Regions from separate parts of the Pelagibaculum spongiae genome, predicted to be linked through region 2. Evidence: predicted binding sites of a transcription regulator. Region 2 holds the regulator's gene; each other region holds the start of a gene.
What was found. Region 2 encodes LexA, which represses DNA repair genes until DNA is damaged. Its sites were predicted from a motif close to TACTGTNTANNTANACAGTA; they were not measured.
Positions count from the first base shown of each region.

Region 1: dinB (DNA polymerase IV) is a predicted target of LexA. The motif match lies at 4,214-4,233, and genes of this name have one in related genera.
Region 3: uvrA (excinuclease ABC subunit UvrA) is a predicted target of LexA. The motif match lies at 3,679-3,698, and genes of this name have one in related genera.

Region 1 is NZ_QDDL01000014.1:44,075-52,405, reverse strand. Features, by position in the region: gene DC094_RS20475 (bifunctional helix-turn-helix transcriptional regulator/GNAT family N-acetyltransferase) at 1-925, opposite strand, end outside; gene DC094_RS20470 (hypothetical protein) at 1,147-1,557, opposite strand; tRNA gene DC094_RS20460 (tRNA-Asp) at 2,162-2,238, opposite strand; tRNA gene DC094_RS20455 (tRNA-Val) at 2,243-2,318, opposite strand; tRNA gene DC094_RS20450 (tRNA-Asp) at 2,426-2,502, opposite strand; tRNA gene DC094_RS20445 (tRNA-Val) at 2,507-2,582, opposite strand; tRNA gene DC094_RS20440 (tRNA-Asp) at 2,680-2,756, opposite strand; tRNA gene DC094_RS20435 (tRNA-Val) at 2,765-2,840, opposite strand; gene dinB (DNA polymerase IV) at 3,086-4,162, opposite strand; gene DC094_RS20425 (hypothetical protein) at 4,338-5,084, shown strand; gene efpL (elongation factor P-like protein EfpL) at 5,259-5,825, opposite strand; gene DC094_RS20415 (M48 family metallopeptidase) at 5,991-6,791, opposite strand; gene DC094_RS20410 (hypothetical protein) at 6,930-7,784, opposite strand; gene DC094_RS20405 (AMP-dependent synthetase/ligase) at 7,937-8,331, opposite strand, start outside.
Region 2 is NZ_QDDL01000003.1:125,355-133,685, forward strand. Features, by position in the region: gene DC094_RS09465 (transposase) at 1-708, opposite strand, end outside; partial or broken gene DC094_RS09470 (transposase) at 844-1,212, shown strand; gene DC094_RS09475 (DUF6172 family protein) at 1,303-1,695, opposite strand; gene thiI (tRNA uracil 4-sulfurtransferase ThiI) at 1,795-3,279, opposite strand; gene lexA (transcriptional repressor LexA) at 3,454-4,065, shown strand; gene rmf (ribosome modulation factor) at 4,240-4,413, opposite strand; gene DC094_RS09495 (hypothetical protein) at 4,609-6,321, opposite strand; gene DC094_RS09500 (tetratricopeptide repeat protein) at 6,401-7,306, opposite strand; gene DC094_RS09505 (PHA/PHB synthase family protein) at 7,308-8,331, opposite strand, start outside.
Region 3 is NZ_QDDL01000009.1:146,464-154,794, forward strand. Features, by position in the region: gene DC094_RS17725 (hypothetical protein) at 13-1,659, shown strand; gene DC094_RS17730 (S53 family peptidase) at 1,993-3,576, shown strand; gene uvrA (excinuclease ABC subunit UvrA) at 3,726-6,551, shown strand; gene DC094_RS17745 (hypothetical protein) at 7,109-7,579, shown strand; gene DC094_RS17750 (YehS family protein) at 7,706-8,167, shown strand; gene DC094_RS17755 (E3 ubiquitin protein ligase) at 8,314-8,331, opposite strand, start outside.

The sequences.
Region 1 (8,331 bases), on a different contig from region 2:
CCGTTTCAAGAAATACATCAGAAACCGCTAATTCACGCGCCTTATCTAACGCATTTATCACTAGTTTTCTACCAACCCCTAGCCCTTGCAATGATTCATCCACCGCCATTTTTGACAGCTCCATACCCCTTACTTTCTCTGCTTCATTTTTTCCTAAACTATGCGGATACATTGCCAAACAGCCAATAATTTTCTGCTGGTATCGGGCAAACCAAATATAACCACCCTTGGCCAAATAATAACTTTCTGGATGTTCTAATTGTTTTTGGTCTAATGAGTTTTCATAACAATTATTTCGCTTAGGAAAGTACTTTTTTAGCCACTGACGATTTAAGCGACAAAAATCATCACGAAATTGTGGATCCCAGTTAATAACTTCTATCTCAGATGCGGGGAGTTTTTCACTAGCAATGGAAACTGACTGCGATAACTCAGATTGCAGCTGCTGCAACACCAGCGACTTTAAGCTGCCGACGGATGCCAACTGGTCTTCAAATTCATTAATTGATTCCAACAGCGGCAATTGCTGTTGTTGCATCAACTGGTCAAGTTGCTGACGAATCGCCGCCCACACCGGCTCAAACTGAGGCAGCTGTTGGCAGGTTTTCTCGGTAGCGACTAGTAGCTGTCGCCGATCATCTTGCGGATCTTTTTGCCGCTGCAACCAGCCGTCTTTTTCCAGCTTGCCAACCATTCGACTAATCGCTGGCTGAGTAACCCCCAGTTGTTTAGCCGCCTCAGAGACGCCTATCATGCAGTTATTATCACTCTGTTTGACCAACAGCTGCAGCAATGGAAAACAGGTTGGATTCAAATCCAGCCCTTGTTGCTTGTAGATATCAGCAACATCTTGCATCAGCTGATCACTCAACCGCTTTAGCCGACTACCTAACGACAAACTTTCTAGCGTTCTAATCCAATCCACTGGTTGATCTCACCTACTTAAAAAGCGTGTTAAACAAGGCTTCACTGATAACTCTTAGCTATCTAAATACATCAATCATCAGTTATATAACCTGTTATGGATTCACCTAAAATAAACGGCCTTGCCAGAATTGGCAAGGCCGTTTGTATTCTTTGACATCACAAGTTGTCAGAGCCTCAAGCACAGCAAAACTGGGCGCAGGGGCTACATACAATCAGCGACTAACCAAGCGGGTTTCCGTAAGGAATAAACCAGTTGCGTGTCAGAGATTTCAAGCGAGCTACTTCTTCTTTATCCGGAAATGCGCCGCGCTTTTTCAATAATTTGCCAGCCCAGATGCATGGGTTTTTCTCACCTGCATCCCAGCCACTAATTTTTTCTTCAGCAAGGGTAAAAAACTCCATCAACTGCTGCAGCTGCAGGTCCGAAAAAGGCGCCAGCGCAGTTAGCCATTGATCTTTTGGCAGCTTCATCATGGCTGCTTTTTGCTGAACCGCTTCAGGAACAACACCTGGCAATTGATCTAACTGGCCTTTTTCTACCAGTGAGATAAAAAGCTGTAAATCTGCAGCATCGATCGACATTGAGCCGCTTTCAGTCTGTGTTTCTGGTTCCCAAGAGCCAATGGTCATTACTTGAGTTTCCTACTTGGTTATTATTCGTCGCCATTATTCACAAAATAGCGCAGCGGTGCCAGCTTCAACCGACAAAATCGATAAGAATTACCATCAACAAAATCTTATCAGCCCAAAGCCGTTCCGCACACCTGAAAAACGAATGCCGGTATTAATTGCTTGTCCGCGCAAGGTTGTACGGAGCTTACGGCGACCTAAAACTTTCAAGGATCGCGGTGAATGCCCAGCAACCAATATCTCGATTCGGTCATTATGGTTTCATTAATTCCGCCATTTATTGCTTGCCTATGTAGGTTGTACGGAGCTTACGGCGACCTACAACTTTCGGGGATCGCGACAAATGCCCAGCAAGCAATGTGTCGATTAGGTCATTGTGATTTGATTAAACCATTGGAATCAATTGCAATATGGTCAAGTTGTAGGTCACGCCTACGGCTGTTCCGTACAACCTGCGCGGGCAATCAATCAACGCAAAGGATAACGACAAGACACCCGAAATTAATATCGAGGCTGATACTTTGGATTTTTTGAACGTTTTCGAAGAAGTTTTTCTAGCGCACATAACAAAAAACCCACTAGGCAAGCCTAATGGGTTTAATGATGGCGGAGCGGACGGGACTCGAACCCGCGACCCCCGGCGTGACAGGCCGGTATTCTAACCAACTGAACTACCGCTCCAATTTGGTGGGTGATGAGAGGATCGAACTCCCGACATTCGCCTTGTAAGGGCGACGCTCTACCAGCTGAGCTAATCACCCGGAAATATGTATTAACATATTGCCGAAGCACTACGTTTATGCGCACTGAATAATCAGTCGCAAGCGATGCATTGTCTATCTCTTGTCACAGAGATGCACCGTAATAATGGCGGAGCGGACGGGACTCGAACCCGCGACCCCCGGCGTGACAGGCCGGTATTCTAACCAACTGAACTACCGCTCCAAATTGGTGGGTGATGAGAGGATCGAACTCCCGACATTCGCCTTGTAAGGGCGACGCTCTACCAGCTGAGCTAATCACCCGGAAACATGTTTTCACATGTTGCCGAAGCACTTTTATACTGCCTTAGCAGTAAGCGATGCATTGTCTATCTCTTGTCACAGAGATGCACCGTAATAATGGCGGAGCGGACGGGACTCGAACCCGCGACCCCCGGCGTGACAGGCCGGTATTCTAACCAACTGAACTACCGCTCCAGAATCTTTGGTGGGTGATGAGAGGATCGAACTCCCGACATTCGCCTTGTAAGGGCGACGCTCTACCAGCTGAGCTAATCACCCGGAACGCTGGCGCATTATACAGATCCACTAAGCCGTGTCACCCCTTCAGATGAAAAAATCCGAGGGTTTTAGCCCCTCTTAGGCTAAGCGGATGATTTTCAAGATCAATAAACTTACCGATAATTTGAATCTTTCTCTATAGAGAGGGTTCTGGCAGGAAAAACATCGAATAGCACCTGTATCCGTAGAAAAGCATCAGAACCTTCTGAGAATAACGACGTCGGATGGCGCTACGCTTATCCAACCTAGGTGAACAACGTCAGCTGCTCGGGCGCTTGCTGATCATCAACATCCAATCTCACACCAATGCCTAACAAACGTACCGGTTTTTCACCCCGAGCATGCCCTTGGCGAATTAACACCTGGTATTGCTTAAGCTCGCCTTCTTGCAGCTGGTTTTCAATCGTGGTGGTGGTGAAGTCGTTAAAACGTACTTTGGCAAAGCGACCTTTGATTTTATAGCCACTGTCTTTTTCTAGATATCGCCGCAACCGTCGGTGCAATTGCTCTAATAGTTCGGGCAATTGGTCTAGACAGTTTTCAACGCCTAAAAGATCAATGGGGTAAGTGTGCTCAATGCTAACCGACTTATGAATCCGGCTAATTTGCACCGGTCGATCATCAATCCCGCGGCACAATTGGTGTAGTCGTGAGCCAAATCGGCCGAACCGCTCCGTTAACACCGGCAGCTCAAAATCACGCAGGTCGCCGCAATTGAGAATGCCCATCGCATGCAATTTGCCAGCAGTTACTTTACCGACGCCGAAAATCCGCTCGATTGGAAGCTGCTTAACAAAGGCATCGACTTTTTCCGGGGTCACTACACACAAGCCATCGGGCTTATTCCAGTCAGAAGCCACCTTGGCCACAAACTTATTCGGCGCTACTCCGGCAGAAATTGTAATGCCAACTTCTTTACGCACTCGGGCGCGAATTTCTTCTGCGATTAAAGTCGCGCTGCCGTGGCAAGCATTGCTTTCGCTGACATCGAGAAATGCTTCATCTAAAGAGAGGGGTTCAACTAAGTCGGTGTAGTCTTCAAAAATACGGTTAATCTTTACCGAAGCTTCACGGTACTTATCCATATTGCCCGGCAATATAATCAGATCCGGGCACAGCTGTAACGCTTTGGCACTATTCATTGCCGAACGAATACCAAACTTTCTCGCTACATAGTTACAGGTCGAAATCACCCCACGCCGATCCGAACTGCCGCCAATTGCCACCGGCAAAGCACGTAGCTCAGGATTATCGCGAATCTCAACCGCTGCAAAAAAGCAGTCGCAATCGCAGTGGATAATCTTTCGAGGGTGATCAGACATTTAAAAGCTCTTCGCTGTTATATAGAAGCAGCGTGACCGCCAACCAACGATCACTGTAAACAAACACAGGCTCGCTAATCTAGCCAATCTAGCCATAGATCTTTAAATCGAAAACTAATCGACAAAATTTCATTGATGATACCCCTTATCATTATAAAAATTTTGTAGGTTGGCGATGTCGAGAGAACAAATTTCCGCAACCGTTTATGTCTGGTTGCCTTATGATCAATTTAATAAAACGCGTGATTTATTTGGAAACATTGGTAGTTACGGCCATGCAGCAATGCAAATTTTAGAAAATGATGAAAGCGCTCGACTACATAACTATGTCAGCTGGTGGCCTGATGGCCATGCAGGAAAAAGTAGTATTTTACCTGGTAAGAAATTTGGTGCCCAAAAGAACATCTCACTAATGGAAGATAACAGAAGTGAGCGTGTTTCTTTAGGGCAAATAAGTCACCAGGAACAATGGAGGCTACTATCGCTGGATCAAAATAACCCACAAGTTATAGAAAGCCTTGTACACGGTAATTATGCCCATCGATTTTTAGGTTTAGAGTGCTCCGAATGGGATTACGATGATCAAGTGGATCAACAAGTCCTTAAATTTCTAAAAAACATGTTTCATTTTAAACATGGTGCAGGCGCTTCGAAACAATTCTTAAAGCCTTGGTCATACAATCTGTCTGGCTTGAACTGTCGAGCCATGATTGAAGAATGGGCCAGCATTCGAACCAAACCTGATGCACACTACCGAACGTTACGTAAAAACTGCTCAACAATTGTTGCTAGGGTGCTACGTGCCGGTGGCATTGATCAACATACTAGTTTTGGCAATCGGCATCATTTGGTATGGACCCCCCAGATGATTTTTAATTTGTGCCAGCAATATCAAAAAAGACAGGCTAAACGCAGAAGATAAAGTACCGAAATTAGCTTTAGTCGCAGCACTTGGTTTGAATGATTAACCTGCCCAAAAGCTCAACACATGTAGGTTTGATAAGCCAAAGGCGCAATCAGACACCTTGGTATTTATTGCCAGATATCTGATTTCGTTAACACTCATCAAATCTACAATGTGAAATTTATCAACCCACTAAGCTCTCGACAAGAACGTCTGCAGCTCTGGATTGACGTTAATCTTCTCGCCGGTTGAAATATATTCCGGCACCTGAACCACAGCACCATTTTCCAACGTAGCAGGTTTGGTGCGCTTATTCTGACTGGAGCCTTTCATGGCTGGCGGAGTTTCGACAATTTCCAACACCAGCGAGTTAGGTAGCTCAATGGATACTAGTTGATCTTCAATTAATAAGCCGAACATACCTTCTAATGTGTCAGACAACCACTGCGCCTGGTCGCCCAGTACTTCAGCGTCGAGATAAAACTGCTCGTAGCTTTCTAAGTCCATCAATACATAGCTGGCGTCTTCTTTATATAAAAACTGCACCGGCTTTTTTGATGTGTCGATCGGCTTTAGAAAATCATCACCGGTGAAGGTTTGATCGACTTTTTGCTTTTTTAACAGATCAGTAAAACGACACTTATAAAGAGTTGCTGCGCCACGTGCTGATGGGCTGTGCACTGTAATATCTTTTAACTGACAAGGCTGACCATTAATATCAACCACTTCACCGCGCTTTATATCGCATGCTTTAGGCATTATCTTTCCTCTGGACTGGCAGCCTTGAAACGACTTATTCGGCCAGTCTAAATAGCTAATTCTGTTTTGTCATTGCAATAAGATAAGCCAGTTATCATTCAATGCTGACTTAACCAATTAATAACTGACAAAAATTTATTTAATTTGGTTTTTTGATTCGGTTTTCTACGGTTTTTTGCAATGTGGTGCATAACCTTGGGTTTTCGCTTGGCGATAAAGCGCTGTTGCTTGATTCATTTGCTTTTGCAAATCAGCAATACGACTTTTATCGGTCGGGTGCGTTGATAACAATTCAGGCACCGATTTTCCACCGGATTTTTGCGACATCAATTGCCATAAACGAACACTTTGTTGCGGCTGGAAACCCGCTTTAGCCATAATATCCAAGCCAATAATATCTGCTTCGGTTTCATTAACCCGGCTATACGGCAGTGCAATTAATAAGTTAGCCGCCGTGCCAACGCCTTGCGCGAGACTCTTGCCGCCCTGCTTTTCGGCAATTTTTACCCCAAAGCCAATCAAACTTTGTGAAGATAAGCGCTCATTGGAATGATCTGCCAGCACATGCGCCAATTCATGGCCAATTACCGCAGCCAGTTGATGTTGGTTTTCTGCTAGGTTGATCATGCCATCATAAACGCCAATTTTATTACCGGGCATGGCAAAAGCATTCACATCGTCTGATTCAAAAACCACCACCTCCCACGATTGGCGACTCCAAGGCAGTGGTAATTGAGCAATCAACTTATCGGCGATGCATTGTACATATTGGTTATCTTTAGCAGCGTTGTTGATTGGCTGTTGCTGTTTCATCTGCCTGAACTGCGCCGTGGCGATCTCGGCCAGCTGCTGGGAGGAATAGAGTTTGAACTGTTTTCTGCCGGTAGGCGAGGTAGCACAACTGGTGAGCATGACGGTGGCTGTTACAACAGCGACAGCCAAGGCAATCTTAGGAAACTTCAACATAAGCCAATCTACATCTTCAGAAGACGCACATTATAGCGCTATCACTGTAAATCTATACCTAAGCCACCTCAATATGTCTGATTAAGTCGTAGCGATACCTTAATTACACCGAAGAATTCGTCAGCTGCTCAATTGGGATTAAGCACGCTTGGCCAATTGCAGTTCCAGCCACTCTGGTGGTTGTAGCAGCATTTCCATTAACGAAGCCATAATCGCAGCCTTGCGGCGAATATAACCTTGGCAAAGCTTCTTCAGCGCTTCTTCATCCGGCTGCCAATCCAAAGCCTTGGCAATTAATTGCAGTGCTTCAATCGCTAATTGAAAATTAGTGGCGGCGGAATGTTCAAACCATTGATGCGGCAATCGAAGTTGCTGATTTTCAGCATTCGACGAGTCGTCAGTAAGTTTTTCATTAAAAACCGCTTCTTTGAAGATTAAGGGTTCAGCAAAACTTTTTTCACCAAAGCTCCACAACTCATTCATGGCTGTCAGCATCATCGCTTCTATTAATGGTGAAATATCTAACTTACCCGCACCCCATGATTCAAATAACCCAGAAGCATCGGTGCTATAGCGCGGCAACTGCCACACTTGGTCGCCACAGTAAGCTGATGCAAATTCATTAAAGTTATGATGCGGTGTTTTTTGTTTTACCGGAACTGCCAGCTGGCTTAAAAGCTGCAACCCTTGTTCCAGTAGATTTTGTTGGCTTTGATCTACCAGCGGAATTTGTTGTTCAATTCTTTTGCACAAAACAGGTAGGTGCAAGGAAAATACTTGGCCACGCCACAAGCTACTTATAAAACAACGTTTTTGATTAATTGAAGGCGTGTTTTCTGTCAGAACCGACCAAGCATCTTGTACCATGATGATTGAATCGAGTTGCGCCAACATTGCTTGCTCCAATGCTTCACGCCATACAGAGGGTGCACTATCGGTGAGTGCACGAAAAACAGGCAGGCTGATTGATGCCTGTCTTGGATCGCCATCCATGGCTTTCTCCAAAAAAATAGGGCTAATTATCTAAACGCCAGATAACACATTGTAAAAGTTTTAGTTTTCACTTCCACCTTTTAGTGTAAACCGCGCTTTCATTATTGATCGATAATATGTACAAATATTTATCGTTCAGTTTTGGCTAAGCGTTACTCTAAATCTGGGTCGGTTTTGTTTTTAGTCTTATCTTTACTCTTGCTATCAAAGCGAACGCCTTCGTACATTGCCTCAATTTCCTTACGGAATTTTTTCATGATCACTTTACGGCGAAGTTTTAGCGTTGGGGTAATTTCACCCAATTCAATTGAAAACTCATGCGGAACCAAGGTGAATTTACGAATTTTCTCAAAACGCGCCAAACCTTTTTGCAGCTCTTCTAATCGCTGCTCCATCACATCCATAATATGAGTATGTTTTAGCAATTCTAGCCGATCATGATATTTGATATTAACGCTCTTGGCGTAATCTTCCAACGAATCCCATGCCGGTACTATTAATGCAGAAACAAAATTTCTCGCTTCGGCAATAATCGCCACCTGTTCGA
Region 2 (8,331 bases):
AGATGCTATTTCAGGCAGTTCAGTTTCGACTCTTGCTTGAATGGACGTGTAATCCGATGTTTCTGGTGTTTTAGCTATGCCCGCTCGCAAAGGATTGAGGTCAACATACGCCATGCAAGTCAGCAATGCTTGTTCATCAAGCAGCGCCTGAGCTTTAAAACGGCCTTCCCAAAAACGCCCTTTGCAATGGTCTTCGGCATTAGCCAACCGAGCCAGTGGTTCATTAATCGATTTCATAAACCAGCTAATTGAATACAATCGCTTACGACATTCTTCAGCTTTGGCTTCAACATAATGAATTTCAGCTGCGCTAAGTAGGCGACGCTTTTGTGAATTGAGGTATTTTTTAACTAACGGCTCGGCATCGAACACTTTGGTATATTGCAATAATACCTGGCGCGCACTCCATTTATTGGCTCGTGCAACATCAACATAAAGCACCAGATGGTAGTGATTGCTCATCACGGCATAGGCTGCTACATCAATTGAGAATGCCCGCGCCAGCAGATCAATTCGATCGACAATCCACTGGCGGCGATGATCATAATTTTTTCGAAGCTCAGGCACAATCGCAGGATCTTCACCACACAACCACCCTCGCCTAACGCATCTTGAACAGGCATGCACATATGGGTTCGCTTTCGGGTCAAACAGAATGGCACGAGGTGCTGGCATAATAAAAAAGGAAGGCTTTTTACAAGCATCCACTCCAACTCATTTCAGTGGTTGGTTGATGTTAGCTGACGTGAACTCACATTTGAAATCAAAAATTTTTAGGCAATAGCGTTGGTCATAGATAAATTTGTGGGTGGCAAAATTAGTTGCAAAATTTAGTTTTCCACCTTATTGAAATACAACCTAAAAAGTGTCAGAGCGTATTTACTAAAAGAAGACTTTGATGGCTTTTGGCAGTACACCTCAGCATATCATGCAGGTAATTATTTAGATCGTTGGTGCAATAGAACCATGCGATCAAAAATAGAACCAATGAAGAAAGTAGCGAAAACTATAAGAAATCATCGAGACTTAATCTTGAACTGGTTTAAGGCCAAAAAAGCTTATTCAAGTGGGATTATTGAAGGCTTAAATACCAAGGTAAAACTGACGGTGAGAAAATCTTATGGATTTAAAAGCTATAAATGCACTGAGATAGCGCTCTATCATAGCCTTGGAAAACTACCCGAACCAAAACTAACCCACCGATTTTACTGAAGAGGCAAACAAATAAAAAAACCGCAAATTGAAAGTTTACGGTTTTTCTGGCAAATGTTTATTGCTACCAGACCAGTTATTAAAATCAGATTAATTCTGATCTTCAGCCGGACTATCATCTTCAGCATCAACGTCACTTTCAAAAGCGCCTTGATCTTCTGATTGCGCAGTAAAGCCGCCTTCAAAAGAACCATGCTCTTGGCGAGGTTCACGAACTGCTGGATACGCCAGAATTTCTAAGTAGAAAGACTCTAGAGCCAACGACTCTACTTCATCGATACACTTGTTGATTGCCTTAAGATGGATCTCTTTTGCCTGCTCTTTATCATGACCGAACTTACAAGCGAACCCCCAATAATCTGCATCCGGTGGTAATTTTTTGTTGCGCTCGCGCTTGAGGTATTTTTTAACATCATGCTTAGCTGATTCGACCAAACGAGGATATTTAATTTTTTCATGGGTTAACTGAAATATTTTTTTCATAAATGCTCTGTAAAAACAATTCTTAATAGATAAACCAAAGCGAAAACCACTTCGACCTATAAAAAACAATGGCTAAAATCACTCAAATGTTAAAAGTGATTAGCTCTGTGGGCGAAACACATGAACATTTTCATGCCCCTGCTCTTTTAAATGCAAGGCATGTAATTGGCTCATTACGCCTTTTTCACAATAGAACAGATATTGCTTGGCCGGATCAAATTCGGTGACCTTGTTTTGAATATTGAAAAATGGAATTTCCAACAATTCAACACCCAATAACTCACCTTGGCCAGGTTCACTCACTAAGCTAGCGAATGACTTGGTTTCTATCTCATCTGGGTGGCGAATATCAACAATCACTGAACCTGCCAGTGCTTTTTGCTTCACTTCAACCTCAGGCTGCTCTTCAATATCTTTCAGCACATTATCGATTGACTGAACTACTGCATCTTCGATTGCCTTATCCAACACAGCAAAATCAAAGCGTTCTTCTTCAGCTTCAATTTTTGGCAAACGAGCACGCGTGGTTGGTTTTTTCGAAATCACACCACAATATTCAGGCATTTGACTGGCCATATCATGGGTGCCGATTTGACGAGAAATATCGATAATCTCTGGCTTGTCCATAGTCACTAATGGGCGTAGCACCAGTTTTTCAGAGACTCTCTCGATCACATTCAAGTTTGCTAAGGTTTGGCTGGACACTTGTGCGACCGATTCGCCGGTCACTATACAATCTAGCTTCAAACGATCTGCAATTTTATTGGCTGCCCGGTACATCATCCGCTTAAGGATCACACCCATTTGCGAATTTTCAACTCGAGTTAAAATCTCAGCGACTACACCTTCAAAAGGTACCGAAACAAACTTCACTCGATGCGAACTAGAGTACTTTTCCCATAATTGATGAGAAACCTGCTTAACACCAACTTCGTGAGCTCGGCCGCCAAGGTTGAAAAAGCAAAAATGCGTCTGCAAACCACGGCGGTTAACCAAATAACTGGCAACACCAGAATCAAAACCACCTGAAATCAGCGATAGCACAGCATCTTGAGTACCCAGCGGGAAACCACCCAAACCTGGCTGCTGCTGCTGAACCATAAAGCATTGCTGGCCAACAATTTCCATTTTGATCGTAATATCAGGTTTTTTCAGTTTAACACCAACCGCTTCGGTCAACTGATTTAAACCACCACCTACTTGGCGTTCAACATCAATGGAGCTAAAAGCGTGGTGATTACCAGTACGCTTCACCCGAAGGCAGAAGGTTTTTCCTTTGAGCACTTCGGTATAGTGCGGCAATGCAAGCTGCAAGATATCGTCGATGGTTTCAAAGTCATGCGGGAACACCCGCAGGAAACTTCCAATGCCTGGGGTGCAAGAAAGCACCTGCTCTGCGGCTTCCTGATGCTGTTCGACAACACCGTCAACATCGAGCCGATCCCAGTTACCAGAGACTTTGATTTCTGGGTCGATTCGCTTGAGCTGTACATTCAAATTGCTTTTCAGCTGTTGAATGAAACGCTTTCGAACCGGTTTACTTTTAATGGTTATCTCTGGAAATAGTTTGATCAGGTACTTCATGAATTATCCGCGGGCCTATGATTAGCCAATACAGGTGACAAGCAAGCGGGCGATTATAGCTAAAGCTGGGTCATGTCCCAAACTTCCCTTGATAAAAATAGACTCAACACAACTTTGCGCTCGACCCAACTACTGAATATAATAACAGCACTGTTTTAATACTCAGGTACCAACATGCTGAAGTTAACTCACAGGCAGCAGCAAATCCTTGATGTAATCAAGCAAAACCTTCAGCTGACTGGCTTCCCTCCAACCCGGGTTGAAATTGCCCAACATTTTGGTTTTCGTTCTGCCAATGCTGCAGAAGAACATTTAAAGGCTTTGGCTAAAAAAGGCGCTATCGAACTGTTGGCTGGCACATCTCGCGGCATTCGATTGTTGGGCGATCACCAACATGACCCAGACGAAACCTTACCATTAGTAGGCAAGGTTGCCGCAGGCCAGCCTATTTTGGCCGCTGAGCATGTCGAGCAAAGAATTCAAGTAAACCCTGGAGTATTTCGCTCAAAACCAGATTTTTTATTACGAGTAGAAGGCTTAAGCATGCAAGACATTGGCATTCTTGACGGTGACTTATTGGCAGTGCGCCAGGCTCAAACTGCACTCAATGGCCAAATTGTTGTCGCTCGTATTGAAGAAGATGTCACCGTAAAGCGATTTGAAAAAACCGGCAAGCAAATTTTACTGCACCCGGAAAACAAAGATTTCGATGTGATCAAGGTTTCCCCTAAAACCGCTTTTGCGATTGAAGGTATCGCAATTGGTGTGATCCGGGATTTCTCTTAATCGATTGAAGGTGTTTTTTAGGTTTACTAGTAGCGATAGGATAAATGATCTTATTGACAAGCTAAACTTCGAGCTAGTTAGAACAGAATAAGCAAAGCCACAGAAATCAAAAAGGCCGCATCTAGCGGCCTTTTTGGTTAAAAAATTAAGTTTTAATATTAAACAGTGACACCGTCACTCTAAACCATGAGATAGATTTTCTTTGGCTTGTCGCCATCCCACCATCCAGTTGTGTCGAACATTGACTGACCCAGCATACGGACAAGCTTCTTTGGACATACCGACCAAGCCTGCATGATACCCTTTACTCCAAGCTCTTTGCGTGCGATCCCGCTTATGTGTCTTCATGCTTTCCATTTCCTCCTCAGGGTTGGCATTAAACACGCATCAGGTCGTTTTGGTTTAGCTAGGTACAGCAATGTCACTTGTTATTGTTGTAGCGCTGGCAAACCACATTTACCCGATACAACTACCTCAAGGCAGCCTTTTAAAGTTAGACCAAACCTTGAGGTAGAAAAAACCGGCCAGCTATTGAGTGTTACATCATTTTAAAAATTTACGACGTCTCAAACAGACTGCCAACCAACCAGCAAAAATCATTAGCCCGCCTGCCGCGCCACCACCCGAATCATTTAGCGGCTTCTCCGGGACACACACTTGAGGTGCTGAAGGCGCAGTAGGGTCGTTGTCATTTGCACGGGTCAAACGAACGCTAAATACTTTGCCTTGTAAGCTGTCATCGGCTGCTGCAGTTGCCACAGCGGATGCATAAATCACTGGATTGCTACTATCGCCGACAATTTTATTGATGCCAGTAATCACAATTCCTTGGCTACAATCGATCAGATTCGATGCATCGAGCATGATTTCCACTGAATCGGTATTAACTACATCACTGCCAGCAGGAAAATATAAAAAGCCATGTCGCTCACTGCCGGTAGAAACTGAAGTTCTACGCACAACCGCGTTGCCACCGATAATACCGCTGTCACTAACCGCCGAAGCAGAAGAACTCAGATCTGTTTCAAGATAACCAAGACCTACCGCCGCTTCATTCGGGCTTGAGGTATCAAAGCTAATAGCTTCGGTCAATGTTGCAGAGACTTGGGAAGATCCTACGGCAATGCCGCCAGTATTTATTGCACTAAGACTGGTATCGTAATCTTCGTTATCTACCAGCGGCGCTACAATTCCGCTATCGCTATCGCCATCGGCTGCAATACCGGCAAAGGTCGTGCCGTGGCCATTTTGCGGATCTGTAGCATCAGTGATTCTAAACCAGAAGCCTCGTGCCCAACTTATGGTTGAATCACCCTCAGCACGAGAGAAATCTCCAACTCTGCCAACTACAACGGGTGCAGTACCGTCATCACTGACATCTAGTGCGAAGGAAAATTTATCCACATCATCAAACGCGATGGTTTGATAAGCACCTAAATCAAAAGCTTGGCGATTATTTGAGGGGTAAACTACTGCTCGTTGATGATCTGTAATCGTGCAATTGCTTAAAACATCAAGCAGACCACTATCATCCGCATCACTACAAGTCAGACTGCTTCTATCAACCGCTTCAAAATGACGAGACCAACCCACAATAACGCCGCCAGCATTAATCGCATTCGCCATGTTATCTTCATTACCCCAGCTCGTAAGAGTTGGCAATGCAGTGTTATTTAATTGCGCCCGAGTGGTTCGAGTAGCAGTATTTCTAATTGCTAGGCTCGGGCGAATCACCGCCTGCCCTGTTGGCCATTCACCTGCTGTCACATCAAAATGAGAATAACCGACTACTTCAATACCATTTGATGTATTGGCAATATCTCTGACAACATTTTCTACAAAATAACCTGTCGCTGCACTAGTTGCTTCAGTAATTGACAGGTCTGATGATTCAGCAGTTAATGGATCTTGAACTGCTGCAATAACCTCAACCCCTCTAACAGAGTCAGTCGTGAGTACGCCATTGAGCCCTCGAGCACAAAAAGCCGCTGTTGTAGTGAACTTAAAACGTACATCACGTGTTCGACAATTTCGAGATGCGGCACCATAAACTAGCCCAACCACCTGATCTGGTAGATTGTTTTGCACCAAAACACTATTAACTTGGAAGTTAAGGCCACCGTTACCTTTTTGAACGTCACTAAATTCGCTAGGAATTTGTAAAGGCTCAGCTTTGAAAACTGCAGCGTGGGCAGTCGCTGCTGCCATAGAAGTGATAAGCAATGAAGCTGGCACCAGCCATCCTGATTTGGACATAAACTCCTCAGAAAAATTAATCGCCGCATGCATGCGCAGCTTAGGGAGCTGTTATCTCAAATCGCTAAGCTTAAATCAATCAGGAAACCGGATAACGTTGACCGTAGATTACTTGTAATTGCTTGGCTTTTTCCTGTTGATCATCGGTCAAGCGATTAGATAGTAGAGAAATACCTTCCTGCGCTCTGGCATAGCCTCGCTCCAGTGCCAACAAATACAAAGCATTGGCTGATGAAAGATCGGTTGAACGACCTAATCCATAAATCATTAAACCCGCCAGACCAACCAATGCACGGCCATCACCTTGTCTGGCTGCACGGTCAAACCACAGCCAAGCCTTAAAATAATTTGGCTTATCTTTTTCAGGTTGCGAGTAGTAAATAGCCAGTTGATATTGTGAATCAGAATCTCCCGCTTCAGCGGCACGCAGCTTCCATTTTATGGCGCTTCGAACCAGCTTCGGATCCTTATTTTTTTCAAGAAGCTCAGACAATCTGGCCATTGCAGCCATATTGCCATTTTCGGCTAGTGCTTTTAGCCAAGCAAAGCCTTGTGCTCTAGATTTGGAATCTTTTCGTTTGAGTAGCAGCTGATATAGCTTTCGCGCAGCGGTTTGATCACCCTGCACTGCTGCCCGTTCTAACCAATATTGAAATTGCTTGACATCAACATCAACGCCGGTACCGGTTTCATACAAACCGGCCAAAACAACTTGAGCTTGTCGGTCGCCCATACTGGCCGCTTTAAAATACCAAGCGGCGGCAATTTGCAAATTCAAGTCAACACCTAAACCTGCCATATACGCCTTTGCCAGCATACGCATGGCAATCACATCGCCTGCTTTAGCATGATTAACCAAAGACGGCATAGCCCGCCGATAATCGTAAGCTTTATAAGCAGCTTGTGCTTCAGCTTGAGTCAACAACCCTTGCTGACAACCCACTGTCAAAAAACTCATCAAAATCAGGCAGGCCAGCCTTTTCATTTTATATTCGTCTCTTTACATAACTGCCTGGAGCAGCCTCCAGAGCTTTAAATTTTCCTGAACCAGGTATTCTGGCAGGTACTTTTTTACCGCGCTTTTCCGACGCCCAGATATCCCAATCGGTCCACCAAGAGCCTTCATTTTGCTGCGCATTTTCTAACCAATCATCTGGGCTGTCTGGTAATTCATCGCAAGTCTGAAAACCATACTTGTTATTTACTGGCGGATTGACGATACCAGCAATATGCCCCGAACCACCCAAAACAAATTTTACCGGACCCTGATGCAATTTGGCACCTGGGTAAGTCGACTGCCATTTGGCGATATGGTCATCGTGCGTCGACACAAAGTAAGCCGGAGTTTTAATCGTCGAAACATCAATTGCAACCCCTGCTAGCTCAACACCCTCTGAATCCTTAAAACAGTTTTCCATGTACATCTTTCGCAGATACCAAGTATGCATTTTTGCCGGCATATTGGTTGCATCTGAATTCCAGTAAAGCAGATCAAATGGGAAAGGCGTGTCACCACACAAGTAATTGGTGATGAAATAGCTCCAAATTAGATCATTCTCACGCAACATGTTGAAACTACCAGCCATTACACGGCCATTCATGTAGCCATCATCTGCTGCATTACTCTCAATTGAAGCCACCTGCTTCTCATCGATGAACACGCCTAGCTCGCCTGGATCACTAAAATCTATCAGCGTTGCCAAATAAGTAAGCGACTCCAGTTTATCCGCCTGACCCTTACTTTTTAACCAAGCGGCCGTTGCAGACAATAAAGTACCGCCGAGGCAATAACCGGTTGCCATCACTGGTTGGTCATTAGTGATTTGACGAATGGTATCAATCGCCGCCAAGGTGCCGTCAGTTAAATAATCATCAAAGGTTTTATCTTTGTGCTCAGCACCAGGATTAACCCATGAAATCATAAAAACGGTATAACCCTGATTCACTAGCCATTGCACGTAGGAATTTTTTGGTGACAAATCGAGGATGTAATATTTGTTAATCCACGGT
Region 3 (8,331 bases), on a different contig from region 2:
TGGAGAATCACCATGATTAGACTTACCGCAGTTGCTTCGGCAATTTTACTCGCAACTTCAGCACAAGCTGCTTCAGATAATAACAGTGCCAATGTCGATCAAAATGGCTCTGACCATACCACTATCATCACTCAAGTTTATGAAGCAAATGATAACAGCGCGGTAGTCAATCAGGCTGGTAGTCGCAGTCGCGCTGTTGTTATTCAGCAATCAGCATCAAACAACAATGCCAATATTGACCAAGATGGCGAATCCAATAACGGCGACATCGTACAAACCAGTGCTATAAATAACGGCGCTTCTGTCAATCAAAATGGTGCTAGCAACTCTGGCAGTATTTCTCAAACTAACCAGAACGATAGTAACGCGACAGCTACCACCGTCGGTGATAACAACCTCAACACAATTCATCAGTGGGATGGTGCTGAAAATACCGCTACCGCTAGCCAAACAGGTAATAATAACGACCTGCATCTTGATCAGTACAATGGTACTTACAACAGTGTTGGTACTGTGACTCAGTTGGGTGATGGCAACACTTCGCATACCCAGCAAGAAGGTAGCGATCTGAATTTGCAAGCGACTCAAACTGGCGACCAAAACAGAATTTATAGCAGCACTTGGCAAGATACTTATTCTGGTGGACAGCTGGGGCGTGATCAGCAAGCACTCATCACACAAACCGGTAATGAGAATGAGCTTCGCTTCAAACAAGAAGGTAATTTACAAAACCTGACGGTATCTCAAACCGGTAACAGTAACGACATGTTGGCAGAGCAAAGCGGCAGTGCTAACGATGCTACATTGTCTCAAAACGGCGTTCAAAATAATGCCACCGTCAATCAATCTGGTACGAATGCTGAAGCAATCACTAATCAGATTGGTAATAACAACGCTCTGAATTTGCAGCAATCTGGCGATTTAATGCTTGCCGATGTAAACCAAACCGGTGATTTGAACACTGCTGGCGTCACTCAAGATGGTGTTAATAACACAGCAGTTACCAACCAAATTGGCAACCAAAATGCTGTAACCTCATCACAAAACGGCACGGATCAAACAGCAAGCCTGACTCAATATGGCAATCTTAACAGCGTCACTGCCACTCAAACTGGCGAAAGAAATGCTGCAATTTCTTTCCAAGATGGTGATGCAAACTTGATTACGCTTGATCAAGCTGGAAACGATCATTCAGCTAGAATTACGCAAACTGGTTTAAACAACGAAGCAGATTTAGGCCAAGGCGGATCAACCCAGTCAGCTATTTTGGCTCAAAGCGGCAGCGATAACCTTGCAACTGTAACGCAAGCTGGAAACGACAACAGCGTCGATTACAGTCAAGCCGGCGATACAAACACTGCGAATATCGATCAAACGGGTTCTGAAAACATCATGACCGGTTACACCGTTGGTGATGATAACCTAGTGAATGTTTCGCAAAGCGGTGAGTTAAACGAAGCAGTCGTGCATTCATGGCCTGGCGCTAGCTTTGAAAGTGAAGTTGCTCTGACTCAGTCAGGCTTCTCTAACTTTGCCCATTTGGACCAAGCTGGAACCGGTCACTTAGTGACTGCAACGCAAAACGATAGCAGCAACTATATCTACAGCTTGCAGCAAGGTAGTGATAACACTGCGACAATCAATCAAGGCAGCAACTAATAACCTGTTGAAATAACAGTTTATTAAAAAAACAGGCTAGCAATTGCTAGCCTGTTTTATTTTACAGATGACAATAATTAACAATTAAAACAATAAATATAATTACCAACAAATAAGTCAACCAACCACCTTCCAGCACCACTCACTATAAAAATCATACAGTTAAACTAAAATATGACTGCATATTTTCAAATGAACATGAAAAAGCGACTAAGGTAACTTATAAGTTAATCAAAAAAAGTCACTGATCGTATGGATAAAAAACCATTTCTTATTATAAGTAATTTATTTACATTAATATCATTAGCAATTGTTTCATTCGCGAGCAGCGCAGTGTCAAACAAGTCTATTCCGACACCCGCTTATAATTACAAACACATCGTTCATTTTGGATTATTACGAGACAGCGTAGGTCTTGAAACAAATGCTCACGCAATTTCTTCTCCACAATCTAATCAGTATCAAGACTATTTAACAACTGGACAAACGGCTCAAAAATTCGGTAGCAGTAGCCAAAACATTCAACAAGTCGTTAATTACTTAGAATCGATTGCTGCAAAAAATATTGAAATCCACCCATCAAAAATTAGTATCTCGGCTGAATTTAATACCGCACAAATGCAACAGCATTTATGTGTCGACTCCAGTAAAAAACCTACGCAAAAAACTTGCACACCTGAGTCATTAGCCCCGTACATCAAAGAAATTGTATTAAATTATTTTTTACTTTCAGACCCAAGCAATGAAGAAAAAAACAATATAACGACAACAGCGAAACTTCAAAGCATCATCAATAAACCAACATGCGATGAAGCTAAAAACTTGCAGTCAGATAACGTTTTCTTACCCAAACAAATGATGACTGCTTTTGGTATCGATCAATTACATCAGCAGGGTTTTAAAGGTCAAGGCATGCGTGCTGCCATTTTATTAAGTGAAGTCATACCATCTCGGGCAGACAACGACACTTACCGTGATTGTTTTTCCATTACAGCAGATTATCGAGAATTAACAGAAACGCCCTATGGATTACCACTTAGCAATAACATAGAAGCACAAATAGATATTCAAACCATATTATCCATTGCACCTGAGATTGAGGAATTAACTTTTATTGGTACAGGTGTCATTGTTGGTGGTGGCGACCAAGTATGGCTGCTAAGCAAAGCAACTAATCCGGTAAATTTTCAACATGGCTTACCGCAAGTCATTAGTATTAGCCAAGGTTCTAGAGAATCTGATAATTCTGCTGACGAAATATCATTAGCCGAGTCATACGCTCAATTAGTCGCAGTAACAGGCAGCACTTTAATCGCAGCCAGTGGCGATTTTGGCTATCTCAACCAAAACTTTACTCCTGCGTTAGGCGCGGTTTACCCAGCATCTTCACCATGGACAACTTCTGTTGGCGGCATAGAAGCTCAACTCAACAATCAAGATCAAATCACATCGGTTGCGGTATGGCAAAAGACAAATAACGACGGTAGCGGCGGTGGGCCATCATCAATATTTAAGCGACCAAATTGGCAGAAAGGTCTTGGGGCATTTCCCGGCGAGCAGCGTCTCACTCCTGACATTGCTTATATCGCAAGTAATAGTTATATCTACTTTAACGGCGGTCATTGGTTAACTAACGGCGGCACTAGTGCCTCTGCACCATTTTTTGCCGGTGCAATATCTCTGGTTAATCAGCAATTAATATCAAAAAACAAAAAGCCATTAGGCGCATTAAATCCTCTGCTATACCAACTGGCTAACTCTTATTTATATGATGATATTTTTTATTCTGTGACACAGGGAACCAGCAATATACATGGTGATCTAGACCCAAACATTGGTGGCGCTTGCTATGGTTATAATCAAGCAACCGGACTTGGCGCAGTTAAAATTAACCGATTAATTGAACAATTAAATTAAGCCAACATTGATACATTTCGCACTTGAACTCGCTAGAAATAAACCTTACTAGCGGGCTCATTACAGATAGCTAATGTACGGTTAAGCATTCAATTTTAAGCCTACTGGATATATAATCAGTACCCGAGCTTCACCCCCAGGATATCGCAGTGGAAAAAATACTGGTTCGCGGCGCACGCACCCACAATCTGAAGAACATTAATATCGAGTTGCCTCGCGATCAGCTAATCGTGATCACCGGCCTGTCAGGCTCAGGCAAGTCTTCACTGGCTTTCGACACGCTATATGCTGAAGGACAACGTCGCTACGTCGAATCATTGTCGGCCTACGCACGCCAGTTTTTGTCGTTGATGGAAAAACCCGATGTTGACCATATCGAAGGTTTGTCTCCGGCGATCTCGATTGAGCAAAAATCCACTTCGCACAACCCGCGCTCCACTGTGGGCACGATTACCGAGATTTACGATTATTTACGGCTGTTATACGCCAGAGTCGGTATTCCCAGCTGCCCAGACCATAACATCGAGCTAAAAGCACAAACCATTTCGCAAATGGTTGACCAGCTAATGCAACTCCCCCAGGGAGAAAAAATTATGCTGCTAGCTCCGGTGATTCGTGATCGAAAAGGCGAGCACCAGCATATTCTGCGCGACCTACAAAGCCGCGGTTTTATTCGCGCCCGTATTGATGGTTTAGTGGTTGATCTAGCAGAACCGGTCACGCTAGATAAAAAACGCAAGCACACCATTGAAGCAGTGGTCGATCGTTTGAAAGTTAAGCCGGGCATGGAAATACGACTAGCAGAATCTATTGAAACTGCATTGGAGCTTTCCGATGGTTTATTACAAGTCGCCTTTATGGACGATGACAGCAAAGAACATTTGCTATTTTCAGCACGCTTCTCTTGCCCGAAATGTGGTTACAGCCTGACTGAACTTGAGCCAAGGTTATTCTCTTTTAACAATCCGGCAGGCGCTTGCCCAACTTGTGACGGCCTAGGAATAAAACAAGTCTTTGACCCATCGCGAGTGGTTCAAGATGCAAGCTTATCGCTAGGTGATGGCGCAATTCGCGGCTGGGATCGGAAAACCACCTATTATTTCCAAATGCTAAAAGCCCTGGCGACACATTTTAAATTTGATGTTGAAAAGCCATTTAACAGCCTGCCAGATGATATTCAGAAAAAAATACTTTATGGCTCTGAAGGCGAAGAAATTAAATTCAAATATCTAAATGATCGTGGTGACATTATTAATCGCTGTCATCCATTTGAAGGTATCATTCCCAACTTAGAGCGCCGCTACCGAGATACTGAATCTAACTCGGTACGGGAAGAGTTGAGTAAATACCAAAGCAACCACTCTTGTGACCATTGTGATGGCAGCCGCTTACGGGTTGAAGCTCGCAATGTTTTTATCGAGAAAAAAGCATTGCATAACATTACCGAATTGCCGATTGGCAAAGCCGGTGATTTTTTTGCTAATTTACATTTAACCGGGCAGCGTGGCGAAATAGCCGATAAAATTCTTAAAGAAATTAATGAACGACTCGGATTCTTAGTTAATGTCGGACTAGAATACTTAACCCTAGATCGCGGCGCTGATACCTTATCGGGCGGTGAAGCACAACGAATTCGCCTTGCCAGTCAAATTGGTGCTGGCCTAGTCGGCGTGATGTATGTACTGGACGAACCTTCAATTGGTTTACACCAGCGAGACAACGAACGCTTATTAAAAACCCTTACCCGCTTACGCGATTTGGGCAATACCGTAATCGTGGTCGAGCACGATGAAGATGCGATTCGCCAGGCAGATTATATTGTCGACATTGGCCCCGGCGCTGGTGTTCATGGTGGTGAAATTGTCGCTGAAGGGAAATTACCGGATATTTTGAATAATAAAAACTCGATGACCGGAAAGTTTCTTTCTGGCAAAGAAAAAATAGAAATACCCAAAGAATTTGTCATTGCTGACCCGAAACATCAATTAGTATTAAAAGGTGCCAGCGGCAATAACTTAAAAAATGTCGATCTAAAAATCCCACTGGGCTTAATGACCTGCATTACCGGTGTTTCTGGTTCGGGTAAATCGACCTTAATTAATAACACCCTTTATCCGTTAGCCGCCATCGAGCTAAACCGGGCAACCACATTGCAAGTCGCACCGAATAAGGGCATTAGCGGGCTAGAACTGCTAGACAAGGTAGTTGATATCGACCAAAGCCCAATTGGCCGCACCCCTCGCTCCAACCCGGCTACCTACACCGGTTTATTTACGCCGATTCGTGAATTATTTGCCAAAAGTCAGGAAGCCCGTTCACGTGGTTATAAATTAGGGCGCTTTAGTTTTAATGTTCGCGGTGGCCGCTGCGAAGCTTGCCAGGGCGACGGTTTAATTAAAGTTGAAATGCACTTTTTACCCGATGTTTATGTGCCATGCGACACCTGTAAAGGCAAACGTTATAACCGGGAAACGCTGGAAGTTCGCTATAAAGGCAAGAGCATTCATGAAGTGCTGGAAATGACGGTTGAAGATGCCCGGCAATTCTTTGATGCCATTCCGGCACTAGCACGAAAATTACAAACCTTAATGGATGTTGGGCTTTCTTATATCAAGCTCGGTCAAAGCGCGACCACTCTTTCTGGCGGTGAGGCCCAGCGGATTAAATTATCTCGCGAGCTATCTAAACGGGACACCGGGAAAACCTTATATATTCTTGATGAACCCACCACTGGCTTGCATTTTCATGATATTCGCCAGCTGCTTGGCGTGTTACATAAATTGCGTGATCGCGGTAATACCATTGTGGTGATTGAGCATAATCTGGATGTGGTGAAAACTGCTGATTGGGTGGTCGACCTTGGCCCAGAAGGCGGAGACGGCGGCGGCATGATTATCGCCACCGGCACACCAAACACCATTGCCAAAAGCAAAAAATCCTATACTGGTAAATTTTTAAAGCCAATGTTGAAATAGCTTTTAATGACGAAATAAAAAGGCGCGATTAAATCGCGCTTTTTTTATTCAAAAAATACAACATGGAAATCGATACAAAAAACCAAATGCAGTTATACAAAACCACTAAAGAATAATCGAACTCTTCTCCCGGTCTTGAAAATACTAATTCAAAATCAGATATTAAAATGTAGGCAGAAAACAATAAGAACATTACCAATGAAAATAGCATCTTATTCTTAGGTGCAAGACTAAAAGAAAGCCAAACGAAAACGATAGAAAAAACCAAATAATATACAAACATAACAATATGGTTTCCATATGAAAGAAACAATACCTTGCTGGGTATAAGTAATGTGGCTAAAGATGAAATCAGGAAAGAGGCAATTATTACTGCTGGAAAGTAAAGCAGCCACTGCATCCAATGCGGCAGCTGTGACCATGATTTTGACATAGTTATATCCCTAAAATATGCGCCCCATTACTTTAGACTAAGAATCGACAAGAACCTTTGACATATAATGTCAAAACAAGCTACTTTGAATACGCCAATTGATTGAGCTAACAGCGGAGAGAATATGAGAGGCGCAGGTGGAACATCAGGCGGAATCGGTCAGTTTTTTCTTGGCTTAGTGATGTTGTGTGGCGGCGGTTATATGCTGCTAAATGCGATTAATGTTACGTCCAGCTTTGGCCTGGGTTCTCGATTGTATGGTTTTGGTGCTTTTGGTAGCCAGTTTGGCGTGACCAGCGGCATGGTGATGATTCCGTTTATCTTTGGTATTGCTTTTCTGTTCTACGATAGCCGCAAGTTTATTGGTTGGTTACTGACTTTAGGTTCGCTGACTGCGTTGATTTTTGGTGTTATCGCTTCAATCAAGTTCTCATTCCGCAGTATGACGGGCTTTGAACTGATCACCATTTTACTACTGTCTTTTGGTGGCTTGGGTTTATTTTTACGCTCATTGAAAACAATTGATGAGAAGTACCCTGATCCAGAGCCTCCTGAAAATAGTAAGAAGCAGAACAATCGTCATCACTTACGCTAAAATTTCTTTCGGTTGTGCCCTAGTTTGTTCTGCTGCATGCAACTCATCCCGGCACAACCGATCAACATTCATGTTAAAATCGCTGCCGACCTTTACACCAACTCCCTTCAATTTTAGGTAATGCCCGTGACTAATAACGATGTACTCCGCCGTATCCGCTATATCTATGACTATGGCGATGACAAGATGATCGCGATTTTCAAATCCGGCGAATCGGCTGTTTCTCGTGAAACTCTAAGCAACTGGCTGAAGAAAGATGACCATGCTGACTTCGAGCCTTGCATGGATATCGAGCTGGCGCACTTCCTTAACGGTTTTATCAATGAACATCGTGGAAAGCAGGAAGGCAAAAAGCCAATTGTTGAAGAAAAACTAACTAAAAACATTATTATGCGTAAATTGAAAATTGCGCTTAATTATACCGATATTGATATTTTAGAAACGCTGGCATCGGAAGAGTTCACTCTGAGCAAGCATGAACTAAGTGCTTTTTTCAGAAAACCTGAGCACAAGCATTATCGAGTAATGAAAAACCAAGTACTACGTTTATTCTTGAAAGGCTTACAAGCAAAGATTCGCAAAAAATAATTTAATCTTTAAAATCGCTTTAAAAGAATTCAATTATCCAGACGGTATCAACAATGCTTGGTATCGCTGGGTAATTTTCAAAGACAAGGATCAATTAAACGATACTTTTCCAGCACTATGGTATTAACTACTCACAGTTAACCCTGCTAGCTTCCTGAAAGTGA